4 regions of the Rhizobium azibense genome follow, and region 2 is predicted to be linked to each of the others. Evidence: predicted binding sites of a transcription regulator. Region 2 holds the regulator's gene; each other region holds the start of a gene.

Region 1 (3,092 bases), on a different contig from region 2:
TCGGTGATCGAGGCAGCCTGGCGCTCGGTGCGTCCGGCAAGGTCGTCGGCTCCCGTGCGCATCTCTTCCGAGCCCGACCGGACAGCCATAGAGTTGCCGCCGATCGCCGTCATCGTTTCGCTGAGCGTGGCGAGGGCCTCGTTGAAGTTGACGCGCAGGCTTTCAAGTTCGTCGGGGAAGCGCGTTTCGATCTGATAGGCGAGATCGCCCTTCGCCAGATGGTGCAGCCCCTCGTCCAGCGCCTGGACGACGTCCTGCAAACTTCTCGCTTCGGCTTCGCGAAGAGCAAGATTTTCCTGACGGTCGCGCTCGGCGCGGGCACGGGTTTCGGCGCTTGCCGCTTCCAGCTCGCGGCTTTCGATCAGTGATTGCCTGAAGCGGGCGAGCGCCTTGGCCATCGTGCCGATTTCGTCCTTTCGGGTCTGGCTGCCGATCTCGACATCCAGCTTGCCCTCGGCCACATCACGGGTAATTCCAGCCAGGCGGGAGAGCGGCGAAAAGAGCAGCTTGGTGATCAGGCCGGTGGCGATCGCCATGACGACAAGCGCTGCAAGGCCGATCATGGTCAAAAGCGTCGCGATCTCGATCGAACCCGCATTTAGCTCGCTGACGAGTACGCTTTCGACGACAAGGAACCGCTCGCCCTGGTAGGTGATAGAGCGGACATAGGCCCGAGCGGTGCCGTCGGGGCGCACAAAGTCGTCGACCGTCATGCCGTTGCTGCTTGAAAGCGCATCCTTCATGAACGTGAACGGCGCCGCCTCGAGCGTCGCAAGCCGGCCTTCGGCATTGAGCCCCACGGCCGAACCGTCACTGGAAATGATGGCTGCCTGAGCCGTACTGCCCGAAACGATCCCCTTTGCCAGGATGCTGGTGATGATATCGTCGCGCACCTTGAAGAGGATGATGCCCTTCGGCTGACCGAGCTTGATGATCGGCACTGCGTAGAAGATCGCCGACTTGCCGTTGGAGGCATCGACGCGCAGGCCCGAAAATGCGGTCGGCGCGGAATCGTCCGTTGCCTTGGCCGTATTTTCGACGGCCTTTGCAAACGCAATGCCCGCACCTGTCGTCTTCCATGCATCGGCCTTCAGGTTTTCGGCAAAATCATCGTCCTTTTTGTAGGAATAGAGAACCGAGCCATCGAGATCGGCAATCAGCAGGTCGCTGAAGGCGGTTTTTTCCAGGTCGCGTTGAACTTCGCCCTGCGTCTTTTCGTGGTTGGAGTAGTAAAAGCCGCTCGGTCCTTCCGGCTTCATCAGCCTTTCACGCTGATCGGCCGGGTTCGGATTGTTGGTGATGAACACCTTCTTGAGTTCGCCGCGCGCGTCGCCCGACGATTTTTCGATCGTCTTCCAGCCGCTCTTCAGGCTGGTGATCGACATCTGCAGCGCCTCGATGCGCGCAACGGAACTCGCCTGATTTTCGAGCTGTCCGAGTTGATCCTGCAGCATGTCGCCGCGGAAGATGAGAACGCTTTCCTTGGCCTTCAGCGCCTGCGCATCCGAAATGCGGCTGCTGGTGAAATAGCCGAGAACACTGATCGTGCTCACGGCCAGTGCCGTGAGCAGGATGAATGTCGCGATAACCTTGAAGGACAGGGACTGAAATCTCTGAACCATGACAATGAACCCTTCCGGAGCGGCTTGCCGGCAGCGCAAACCTGCCACCTTGACCGAAAACAGAACACGGGGAGCCTTAACCTTTTGCAAAAGGCAGCTCCTCTCACATTTGAAGGGGCAGCTTTCAGGCATTCGGTTTAATTCGTGGTAAACGGCGCCTTATAAAGGGGCGTAATGTTTTTGTTTTGTTCACATATCGGTGGCAGTTATTTTGCAACCGCAATAAGGTGAGACATGCAAAATACGATTCGCATCATCGGCATCGACCCGGGCCTTCGCCGCACCGGCTGGGGAATTATCGACACGCTCGGCAATTCGCTGCGCTTCGTCGCCTCCGGAACGGTGACCTCCGACGGCGAGATGGACCTCGCCTCCCGCCTTTGTCAGCTGCATGACGGGCTCGCTCAAATCGTCCATGACTTCAAGCCGGATGAGGCGGCGGTCGAGCAGACCTTCGTCAACAAGGATGCGGTCGCCACGCTGAAGCTCGGTCAGGCCCGCGGCATCGCGATGCTCGTGCCGGCACGCGCCGGGCTCCAGGTATCGGAGTATGCGCCCAATGCCGTCAAGAAAGCCGTCATCGGCGTCGGTCACGGCGAGAAGCAGCAAATCCACATGATGCTGAAAATCCTGATGCCGAAAGTCGAATTCAAGGGCAACGACGCCGCTGACGCGCTCGCCATCGCCATCTGCCACGCCCATAACCGCGGCAGCAGCCGAATGCGCCAGGCAGCATTGGCCGGCTGATATGTATTCTTGGTTTTTTCCCTTTTGCTATCTAGGTAATCATGCGTGTCACCGAAAAGGGCCAGGTGGCCATGCCGAAGGAGATTCGCGACCGGCTGGGGATGGGCCGCGGATCGGAAGTGGATTTCATCGCCTCTAAAGCGGGCGCCATACTCCTCAAGATCGAGACGGGTGGAGCTGATCCAGTTCGCACGTTCGATGATTGGGCGAGCCGCGCTCAAACAACGGTTGATCTCGGCGGAATGACGACGGATGATGATATCGAATGGTTGAGGGGCCAACGTGACGATCTCGACGCTCGTTGACACCGATATCTTTATCGACAATTGGGGGCCGGATACCGTCGAAAGGCAATGGTCCCTGAAGCAGTGCGTGATTGACGGTGACCTGGTAACGAAGGCAGTGATCTGGTCGAAACTCGCCGCCTCGGCTCATGCCGATTGGCGCCGGCATCGGCTGCTGAAGCGCGACGCTGCCCGCTACCGTTCCTATTATCCATTCCTCGACCTCATCACTCCCGAAACTCATCGCTCACGGACCTCTTCATGATCGGCAAGCTCAAAGGCACCATCGACGAAATCGGCGACGACCACGTGCTCGTCGACGTGCACGGCGTCTGCTACACCGCCCATTGCTCTGGCCGTACGCTGTCGAGACTCGGTTCGCCGGGAGAGGCTTGCGTGCTCTTCATCGAGACCTATGTGCGCGAAGACCAGCTGAAGC
Region 2 (3,092 bases):
TTGTAGACGAGCCCGACGCCGAGCTTGCCGCAAAGCTCCTTGAGCGTGCCTGCGACCATGAAGGCATGGTCGCGGCTCTCCATTTCGCATGCCCCTGCGATCAGCGACAGCTTGCCACTGTTGGAAAATACCACGCGGCCGGCACCTTCGCCGACTGCGACTTCTGAATTCGTATTGCTCATCGGGTCTCCTCGAAGGCGAAGATCGCACCTTGGCCGGGCGCAGGCTTCACCAGAACTCTGTTGTTCTTGCGTGTATAGGGCATCCCGTTATCAGCCAAAAGCGCTTCTGTCACGGCAAGATCGGTGGTGCGGAAAACGATAGCGCTGCCTCTCAGCCCCTTATCCACGGTTAACGGCGCCGAATCGAAATAAGCCTCCATCCCTTCCGGCGACAGCACACTGATCCTGGCATTCGCTGCTGCGATCGCAACCCCGAACGGGGTCCGCCCGATTTCCGTCGTAGACAGGGCCAACTGAAGGAACGAGCCGTAGGCTTCAGGCTCGGGGGCGCTTAGCACGATCTCCGAGATGCCGGTTGCACCATTCGCATGCTTTTCCAGCGCACTGCGATCGGCCGGAAAGGCATTGATGCGCTGGCAGTCAAAGAGGAAGAAATCCGGCGCCCGAAGATCGGCGGCAAAGGCAAGCTTGAAAGTGCCTGTCGATTGCGAGCCGTCCGGCATCTTGATCTGGCGCGAAAACTCCAGCATCGCGCCGCCGCTCTTTCTCGCACGCACGAAATGGGCATGATCGGCGTCCGCGTCCTCGGTGCTGAATGCTGCCGCAGAGAAACCGTCATTGCCGCACCGGAAACGAAATGCCTGGTCGCGCGCCACAAAGACGTTTCCGTGCCGCACTGATTCTTCACATTCTTTCGCATTCGCGACGCCAAGAGGCTCGAGATAGGTCTTGTCGGCGAAGTAAACGCAAGCATTCACCGTGCCGAAAGGATGACGGCCCTCGGCGGCAACCGTGAACCCCAATCGTCCCAGCCGCTCGCGCGCGAGATCGATGTTGGTGACCGGTAGAACAACATGATCCAACGGATGCAGCATGGCATAAGGTCTCCGTTTCCCTGTGATGAAGATGTGTGCCGCTCTGTGGTCAATGCAAGCTGAAAGCGCTTGCCCGGCAAACAAAAGTTTCGGAAAAAGAACGCAGTTGAGACGAAGTTTTACGAAAATTTAGGCACTTGCGGAACACATATGGAACATATAGTGTCTGTTCTGGCTTTGTTTCACGAATCTGAGGTTAAACTTCGATGCTGACACGCAAACAACAGGAGCTTCTCCTCTTCATTCATGAGCGTATGAAGGAATCCGGCGTTCCGCCATCCTTCGACGAGATGAAGGATGCGCTGGATCTGGCGTCAAAGTCCGGCATCCACCGACTGATTACCGCTCTCGAAGAGCGCGGTTTCATTCGTCGCCTACCGAACCGCGCCCGCGCCCTGGAAGTGATCAAACTACCGGAAGCCTATAGTCCGAGCATCCAGCCCCGCCGCGGCTTTTCGCCGAGCGTCATCCAGGGCAGCCTCGGCAAGCCGCAACCTGCGGCCGTTGCGCCGAAACCGGCGAACGAAGACCATAACAGCTCCATTTCGGTTCCCGTCATGGGCCGCATTGCCGCAGGCGTGCCGATCTCGGCGATCCAGAACAACACCCACGACATCAACGTTCCGGCCGATATGCTCAGTACCGGCGAACACTACGCACTTGAGGTCAAGGGCGATTCGATGATCGATGCTGGTATCTTCGATGGCGACACGGTCATCATCCGCAATACCAGCACCGCCAGTCCCGGCGACATTGTCGTGGCACTTGTCGATGACGAGGAAGCGACGTTGAAGCGGTTCCGCCGCAAGGGTGCATCCATCGCGCTTGAGGCGGCGAATCCGGCCTACGAGACGCGCATCTTCGGACCCGATCGCGTCAAGGTTCAGGGTAAGCTCGTCGGCCTAATCCGCCGCTACCATTGACCGGCAGCGCGTAGTCGCGAAAGGCGTCGCCGCGTCTCGTGGTGGCGGGTCCAGGGCGATCGCGCTTCGCCAAGGCGTTGTCCAAAGGGCGGTTCGACGGCACGGGTTTTCCGTAAGGTTTTTCACCCGCAAGAAGGATTGCGCCGGATCAGCAGGCGCTGTTCCGCGCACGCGGGATCCATGCGCGGTTTTTCTGGCCTGGAAGCGGCGATCGGTTCGCGGCGGCTCGGAGGTTTCGCTGCATCTTCGGTCAGTGCCCATGGCCATGCTCAGTGTTTTGACCTGAGCGACCGCGGCCGTGAGCACTGCGTGCTGGCTGCAGGGATATGCAAGCCTTCGCTGCAGCGCTGGTGACCGGACCAGCGCCGGCGATCTTAAGAAGCGCTCCACCAACCTGGTCTTGCTCCATATGATCGCTATTTCCGAGCTCAACGTGGTTGTTTGTCGGATTGTGGCTCGGCCTCAGCCTTTTCCGCGCGTGCCCTGAGCTTATCCGACTAAAAAGACAGCGGCCGCAGGCGCGCTTACCGCCATTGTGACAATCTCCTTCATCATTATCATGCCTGCATGATCATACCTGCATGCGTGATTGCCAGCCTGCCCATGCCCTGCCTTGGGAGGGTTTCGCACCTGTGATCGCGATAGCAAGGACCGTATCTTATTGGAGCGACGATGCCGCAGCGGACAGGCTGCGTGGGTCACACCTGCCGGCTGCATGTATCGGCTACTTCTTGAAGCCGTAAGCGCCTCCTTGGTCGCCAATTACCGCCCCCCCGAGGGACCTCGCAATGCCGCCACAATGGCTGATCGGTGGCGCTATTGGCAGGCGAGAGCCCTGTGTTTGCCGAAGGCTTCTCCCGTATACCAAAAGCGCAAAGAGCAGGATGGCACTACATGCCGGCTATATTTTGCGAAAGCCGATTTTGCAGCTCGCTCGTTTTCAACTCAAGGCATGCACCAAGGGCTCGCCACCCTGGAATACAACCTAAATGCAGCCCTGCGGGCGTCTCAACAGCAATAATCGATTGAAAAAAGACCGAAAAATCGGATTACAAAAAGCCGAATTAAATCATTGGCTTCCGCTATGCGCCTCCGACATCGCAGGAGTGTCT
Region 3 (3,092 bases), on a different contig from region 2:
ACGCACCACGTGTGGGGCGGGATGCGCGACCGCAGCTTCGGACGCATCGTCAACATCTCGTCCATAAACGGCCAAAAGGGTCAGATGGGCCAGGTGAACTATTCGGCCGCAAAGGCGGGCGATCTCGGCTTTACGAAAGCACTTGCCCAGGAGGGCGCAGCAAAGAACATTACCGTGAACGCCGTCTGCCCTGGCTATATCGGCACGGAAATGGTCCTCGCCGTTCCCGAGAAGGTGCTCAACGAGCGGATCATTCCCCAGATTCCCGTCGGGCGTCTTGGCGAACCGGAGGAAGTCGCGCGCTGCGTTGCATTTCTCATCTCCGACGACGCCGGCTTTATAACCGGCTCGACCCTTTCGGCCAACGGTGGGCAGTTCTTCGTTTAGTTGCTGCGCGCACGCCTGATTTTTACCCTGACTGGTACTCTTTGCCGACGCATGTCGCCGCCGGAAAGCGCGCCAGAGGCGGTCATGAGAAACGCTGACGCAACCAGAACGGCGACAGCGGTATTCAAGATGATCTGGGCCATGGGAGCATTCCTTTGCGTAAACGGCAATCGTTGCCGTGCTATGGAAGGAATATGCGCCTCATCGCATTCGTGGAGTAGATTTGACTTTCGCGACCGATCGTCAACATGCTGTTGACGACGCGCAACAAAAAACGGGCGCCGACGCGCCCGTTTCCATTCCGTCCCGCCAATACTTAGTAGCTTCGCGGGCAGCGTGCTTCGTAGCGGCGGCCATATCGGTCGCGATAGACGCAGTAGCCGCGCCGTTCCACGGACTGGCCGATGAGAGCGCCAGCGAGGCCGCCAGCCACTGCACCGACGGCAGCGCCGCCCCAGCTATCGCTCACAGCACCACCAATGATTGCACCGGTACCAGCGCCAATGGCCGTCCCCCTCTCCGTCGGCGTGCAGGATGCAAGGGCGCCCACAAGGGCGCCTACAATCGCAATTTTTTTCATCATGACTTCACTCCCAGTTACCTGCCGTTAGATCCGGCCCATTAAGACAAGAATAATAATAATGATGAGAACTAGCCCCAAACCACCGGAAGGTCCATATCCCCAACCACGGCTGTATCCCCAGTTCGGGAGAGCACCAATCAAAAGCAGAATAATGATAATGAGAAGTATCGTTCCGAGCATGTTGCGATTCCTTCAACTCATCGTGAGTCCGAATGGACAATAAACACGCAACCGCCATTTTTGTTCCCGGCTAAGCTCCGCAATATGCAAAACGATCAAGGTCTTCTGCTTGAGACACTGTTCGAGAAAACCTCAAGCGTTAACGGGGACTGTCGATGGCAGCGCCGAGCAAGCAACGCTCTGCAATGTTTCTGTGGTTAAAATTCAATTACAATACAACATCTTGTGGTGAACGAACCGGGAAAATTACGATGTCGCTGATTCGTCAGCGATTCGTTCCGGATTTGATCGAGGTGTTAATCCGATCGCGTGAAGGCGCTGGTCGGATATGATCCGGCTTCCGAAACCGCAAGCATCGTCACCGTTGCGATCCGCCGCCCGAAAGTTCCGGATGGGGCCGGAGCATCTATTCCGGGCAGTTTGCCGGCGATTTCTCCTCGACGTCTGTTCTTGGCAAAAACCTTGACCCAAGCGGCGTTTTCGAGCTTTGCAGGCTCTGATGCCGATTCAGCATCTAGTAGGAAAAACCGATTCAAAACCAATACTTAGCCGTGAACAAAAGCTGAATCACCGCGAGTCACCGATTCGTCGCTGATTCGTTCTCACGCTGTTCCGAATCCTAAAACAGTCACTTAGTGGCATTTCCTGAATCAAGTTTGCAGCTCATTTTAAAAAACGGCCCTTGCGTTTGGCCGGGCGGCTGTCCATGTGTTGTCTGCTTCGGAAACGTAAGCGCACTTGACCACGAGGCTCGCCGCCTCACTTGCATGGACAATGACACTGACATCGCAGCCCATGATACGGAGCGGGCGCGGCGTGACCGCGGTGCTCGGCCCCACCAATACGGGCAAGACCCACTACGCCATCGAGCGCATGGTAGCGCACGGCACCGGCGTGATCGGCCTGCCGCTGCGTTTGCTGGCACGTGAAGTCTATACGCGTGTCGTCGAAAAGGTGGGAGTGCAAAATGTTGCCCTGGTGACCGGCGAGGAGAAGATCTCGCCGCCGACTGCGCGCTTTTCGGTTTGCACGGTCGAAGCCATGCCGCGCGAAACCGGGGCCGCCTTTGTCGCGATCGATGAAGTCCAGCTTGCAGGCGACCTCGAGCGCGGCCACATCTTCACCGACCGTATCCTGCATTTGCGCGGCCGCGACGAAACGCTGCTTCTCGGCGCCGACACGATGCGGCCGATCCTGCAGCAACTGCTGCCGGGAATCACGGTCGTTGAGAGGCCGCGGCTTTCGCACCTCATCTACGCGGGTCAAAAGAAGATCACCCGTCTTCCTCAACGCTCGGCTATCGTCGCCTTTTCGGCAGATGAGGTCTACGCCATTGCCGAATTGATCCGCCGCCAGCGAGGCGGTGCTGCGGTTGTCCTCGGTGCTTTGAGCCCCCGCACCCGAAATTCTCAAGTTGCGCTCTATCAGGCCGGCGATGTCGAATATCTCGTCGCAACCGATGCGATCGGCATGGGTCTCAATCTCGATGTCGATCACGTGGCATTTGCGCAGGACCGCAAATTCGACGGCTACCAGTTCCGCAATCTCAATCCTGCCGAACTCGGCCAGGTTGCCGGACGTGCCGGCCGCCACGTCCGTGACGGCACATTCGGGGTAACAGGCCAGGTGCACCCGTTCGATGAGGAACTGGCGCAGCGGATAGAGGCGCACGAGTTCGAAAATGTCAGAGTCTTGCAGTGGCGGTCGAAAGAGCTTGATTTTTCGTCGATACAATCATTGCGGGCGAGTCTTGAACGGCCGCCGAGCGCTGAAGGTTTGACGCGGGCCTTGCCCGCCGTCGACCAGCAAGCGCTTGAACATCTGACGCGTTATCCGGAAATCATTGATCTGGCTACAAATCCGCAGCGCGTGGAGAAGCTTTGGGAAACTTGCGCGCTGCCCGATTATCGGCGTATCACCCCAGCACAACATGCCGACCTGA
Region 4 (3,092 bases), on a different contig from region 2:
CGTATGGTAGACGGTCACCAGCAGGCGCTTTGCGTCGAGGCCGAATTCCTTGGTGATCAGGTTCCAGGCCAGCTCGATCGCCCGTTCCTTAAAATAATCGCCGAAGGAGAAATTGCCGAGCATTTCGAAAAACGTATGGTGTCGCGCGGTATAGCCGACATTGTCGAGGTCATTGTGCTTGCCGCCGGCGCGGACGCATTTCTGCGCCGTCGATGCCGTCCTGTAGGGGCGCTGTTCCAAGCCGGTGAAGACATTCTTGAACTGCACCATGCCGGCATTGGTGAACATCAAGGTAGGGTCGTTGCGCGGCACGAGCGGGCTCGACGGCACGATCTCGTGGCCGTTCGTCTTGAAAAAGTCGAGGAAGGTCGACCGGATATCGTTCACGCCGCTCATGCTATGCCCTTCAATGCTGCCCAAGGCAGGTCAAACTCAAATCCAGTGGCTTTTATCGTCCGCATTAACCACTGTCCAGCAGACAAAGAGAACCGGCCGCATTCTGATCAAGGAATGCGGCCGGTTTCGATAAATCGAAGCTGAAGCTACAAATTACATATCCGTGTCTGTATCGCCATCGTTTGCATCTGGCCCGCCATTCTGCAGGAAGCGGTCCGCAATCAGTCCCGCATTCTGCCGAAGCGCCATCTCGATCTCGCGGCCGAGATCCGGGTTGTCGCGGATGAAGAGCTTGGCATTCTCCCGGCCCTGGCCGAGACGTTGGCTGTTATAGGAGAACCAGGCCCCGGACTTCTCGACGATGCCGGCCTTGACGCCAAGGTCGATCAATTCGCCAGTCTTCGAGACACCCTCGCCGTACATGATGTCGAATTCCACCTGCTTGAAGGGAGGCGCCATCTTGTTCTTGACGACCTTGACGCGGGTCTGATTGCCGACAACCTCTTCGCGCTCCTTGACAGCGCCGATGCGGCGGATGTCGAGGCGGACGGAGGCGTAGAACTTCAGCGCGTTACCGCCTGTCGTCGTTTCGGGCGAGCCGAACATGACGCCGATCTTCATGCGGATCTGGTTGATGAAGATGACCATGGTGTTCGACTTGGAGATCGATGCCGTGAGCTTGCGCAGCGCCTGGCTCATCAGGCGGGCCTGCAGGCCAGGAAGGCTGTCGCCCATCTCGCCCTCGATTTCGGCGCGCGGTGTCAGCGCTGCAACGGAGTCGACGACGAGAACGTCGACGGCGCCCGAGCGCACCAGCGTATCGGTGATTTCGAGCGCCTGCTCGCCGGTATCCGGCTGCGAGATCAGGAGGTTCTGGAGATCGACTCCGAGCTTGCGGGCATAGACCGGATCGAGCGCATGTTCTGCATCGACGAATGCGCAGATGCCGCCCTTCTTCTGCGCTTCGGCGATCGTCTGCAGGGCAAGCGTCGTCTTGCCGGAGCTTTCCGGTCCGTAGATCTCGATGATGCGGCCTTTGGGCAAACCGCCGATGCCGAGCGCGATATCAAGGCTGAGGGAACCGGTCGAAATGGTTTCGATCTCGACAACGTTCTCGTTGGAGCCGAGTTTCATGATCGAGCCCTTGCCGAACGACCGCTCAATCTGTGAGAGTGCCGCTTCAAGCGCCTTGCTTTTGTCCACCGATTTGTCCTCTACGAGCCGCAATGAATTTTGAGACATCCGATCCACCTTTAGGTTATTGAAGCCGCTTGAGCAATGTCTGGTTTGTACCCTATTTGTTCCGATCGCGCAATGGCTGCCCAAACAGTTGAAAGAAAAAGGTAAAAAAGCCCGTGTTCTATGTATGTTTTATCACTGCAAAGCAACGCCTTAGGAATCGTGACGCCAAGGATGGCGCATGCGGCGCCCTGGTACGATTCGTTTCTTCCAACGGGTGGGGGCACTCCGGCCGATGAAAAGAATCCTCGTTCTCGGCGGCGCCCATATCGACCGGCGCGGGCGCATTTCCGGCGAGACCGCGCCAGGCGCCAGCAACCCGGGCGCCTGGTTCGAGGAACCAGGCGGCGGCGGCTTCAATGCTGCGAGAAACCTTGCACGTCTCGGCGTGGACGTCACCATGATTTCGCCGCGCGGCGGCGACCCGGCGGGCGAGATGGTGACGGAGGCTGCAAATGCAGCCGGCATCACCGACCGGCCCTTCGTCTTTCTCGATCGCCAGACACCGAGCTACACGGCGATCCTGGAGCGGGACGGCAACCTGGTGATCGCGCTCGCCGACATGGAGCTTTACCGTTATTTCGTCCCGCGCCGGCTGGCGATCCGCTGGGTGCGCGAAGCCTTCGCCTCAAGCGACCTCATCCTTTTCGATGCGAACTTGCCCGAAGAGACGATCGTGGCGATTGTCAGCCGGGCCAATAGGCTCGGCGTACCTGTGGCCGCGATTGCGATATCGCCGGCCAAGGTGGTCAAGCTCAAGGCCTGCATCAGTGGCATCGACCATCTCTTCCTCAACGAAGCGGAGGCCGCAGCCCTGACCGGCCAATGCCCGGACAAGCCGGAGGATTGGGTGTCACTGCTTGGTGACATCGGCCTGAAGAGCTGCGTCATCACGCGCGGACAGCGCGAACTGATCGCCTTCGGCAAAGGTGGTACCTTCTGCCTGCAGCCACCACCGGTCGAGACCATTGCCGACGTAACGGGCGCCGGGGATTCGCTTGCAGCCGGCATCCTCTCTGCCTTGATGCAGGACCTGCCGCTCGAGGAGGCCATGCGGCACGGCGTGGCCGCTGCTGCACTCACGGTCCAGTCACCCTATGCCGTCAACGAAAAACTCTCGTCGGAACTGCTTGCCGAAACGCTAGCCCTTGTTCAGCGTGCCAGAATTCTACATTGAAGCGGCAACATCGATGAAACGGAAGAGACAATGACGAAACCGATCTCCCCCCTCCTGCCCGTCTCCTATTCCAAGGAGGTTGCCGCCGCAAAGCAGCGCGGCGCACCGCTGGTGGCGCTTGAATCGACGATCATCACTCACGGCATGCCCTATCCCGGCAATATCGAAATGGCTCGCAGTGTCGAGGCGATTATCCGTGAGCAGGGTGCCGTTCCCGCAACGATTGCCGTCATTCACGGGGTCCTGCATATCGGCCTGGAGCCGCAAGAGCTCGAGAAGC

Evidence for each region. Region 2 encodes LexA, which represses DNA repair genes until DNA is damaged. Its sites were predicted from a motif close to TGTTCNNNNTGTGTTCNG; they were not measured.
Region 1: a site for LexA is predicted at 1,798-1,815, ahead of ruvC (crossover junction endodeoxyribonuclease RuvC). Genes of this name have one in related genera too.
Region 3: a site for LexA is predicted at 1,748-1,765, ahead of EV130_RS19095 (helicase-related protein). Genes of this name have one in related genera too.
Region 4: a site for LexA is predicted at 1,685-1,702, ahead of recA (recombinase RecA). Genes of this name have one in related genera too.

Annotation. Positions count from the first base shown of each region.
Region 1 is NZ_SMBJ01000009.1:251,049-254,140, reverse strand. Features, by position in the region: gene EV130_RS23040 (methyl-accepting chemotaxis protein) at 1-1,622, opposite strand, end outside; gene ruvC (crossover junction endodeoxyribonuclease RuvC) at 1,857-2,369, shown strand; gene EV130_RS23030 (AbrB/MazE/SpoVT family DNA-binding domain-containing protein) at 2,411-2,674, shown strand; gene EV130_RS23025 (hypothetical protein) at 2,652-2,918, shown strand; gene ruvA (Holliday junction branch migration protein RuvA) at 2,915-3,092, shown strand, end outside.
Region 2 is NZ_SMBJ01000012.1:101,823-104,914, forward strand. Features, by position in the region: gene kdsA (3-deoxy-8-phosphooctulonate synthase) at 1-182, opposite strand, end outside; gene EV130_RS26750 (VOC family protein) at 179-1,057, opposite strand; gene lexA (transcriptional repressor LexA) at 1,264-1,980, shown strand.
Region 3 is NZ_SMBJ01000007.1:215,790-218,881, forward strand. Features, by position in the region: gene phbB (beta-ketoacyl-ACP reductase) at 1-387, shown strand, start outside; gene EV130_RS19085 (glycine zipper domain-containing protein) at 704-970, opposite strand; gene EV130_RS19090 (DUF3309 family protein) at 995-1,150, opposite strand; gene EV130_RS19095 (helicase-related protein) at 1,925-3,092, shown strand, end outside.
Region 4 is NZ_SMBJ01000016.1:4,736-7,827, reverse strand. Features, by position in the region: gene alaS (alanine--tRNA ligase) at 1-396, opposite strand, end outside; gene recA (recombinase RecA) at 550-1,638, opposite strand; gene EV130_RS29185 (carbohydrate kinase family protein) at 1,871-2,812, shown strand; gene EV130_RS29180 (pseudouridine-5'-phosphate glycosidase) at 2,843-3,092, shown strand, end outside.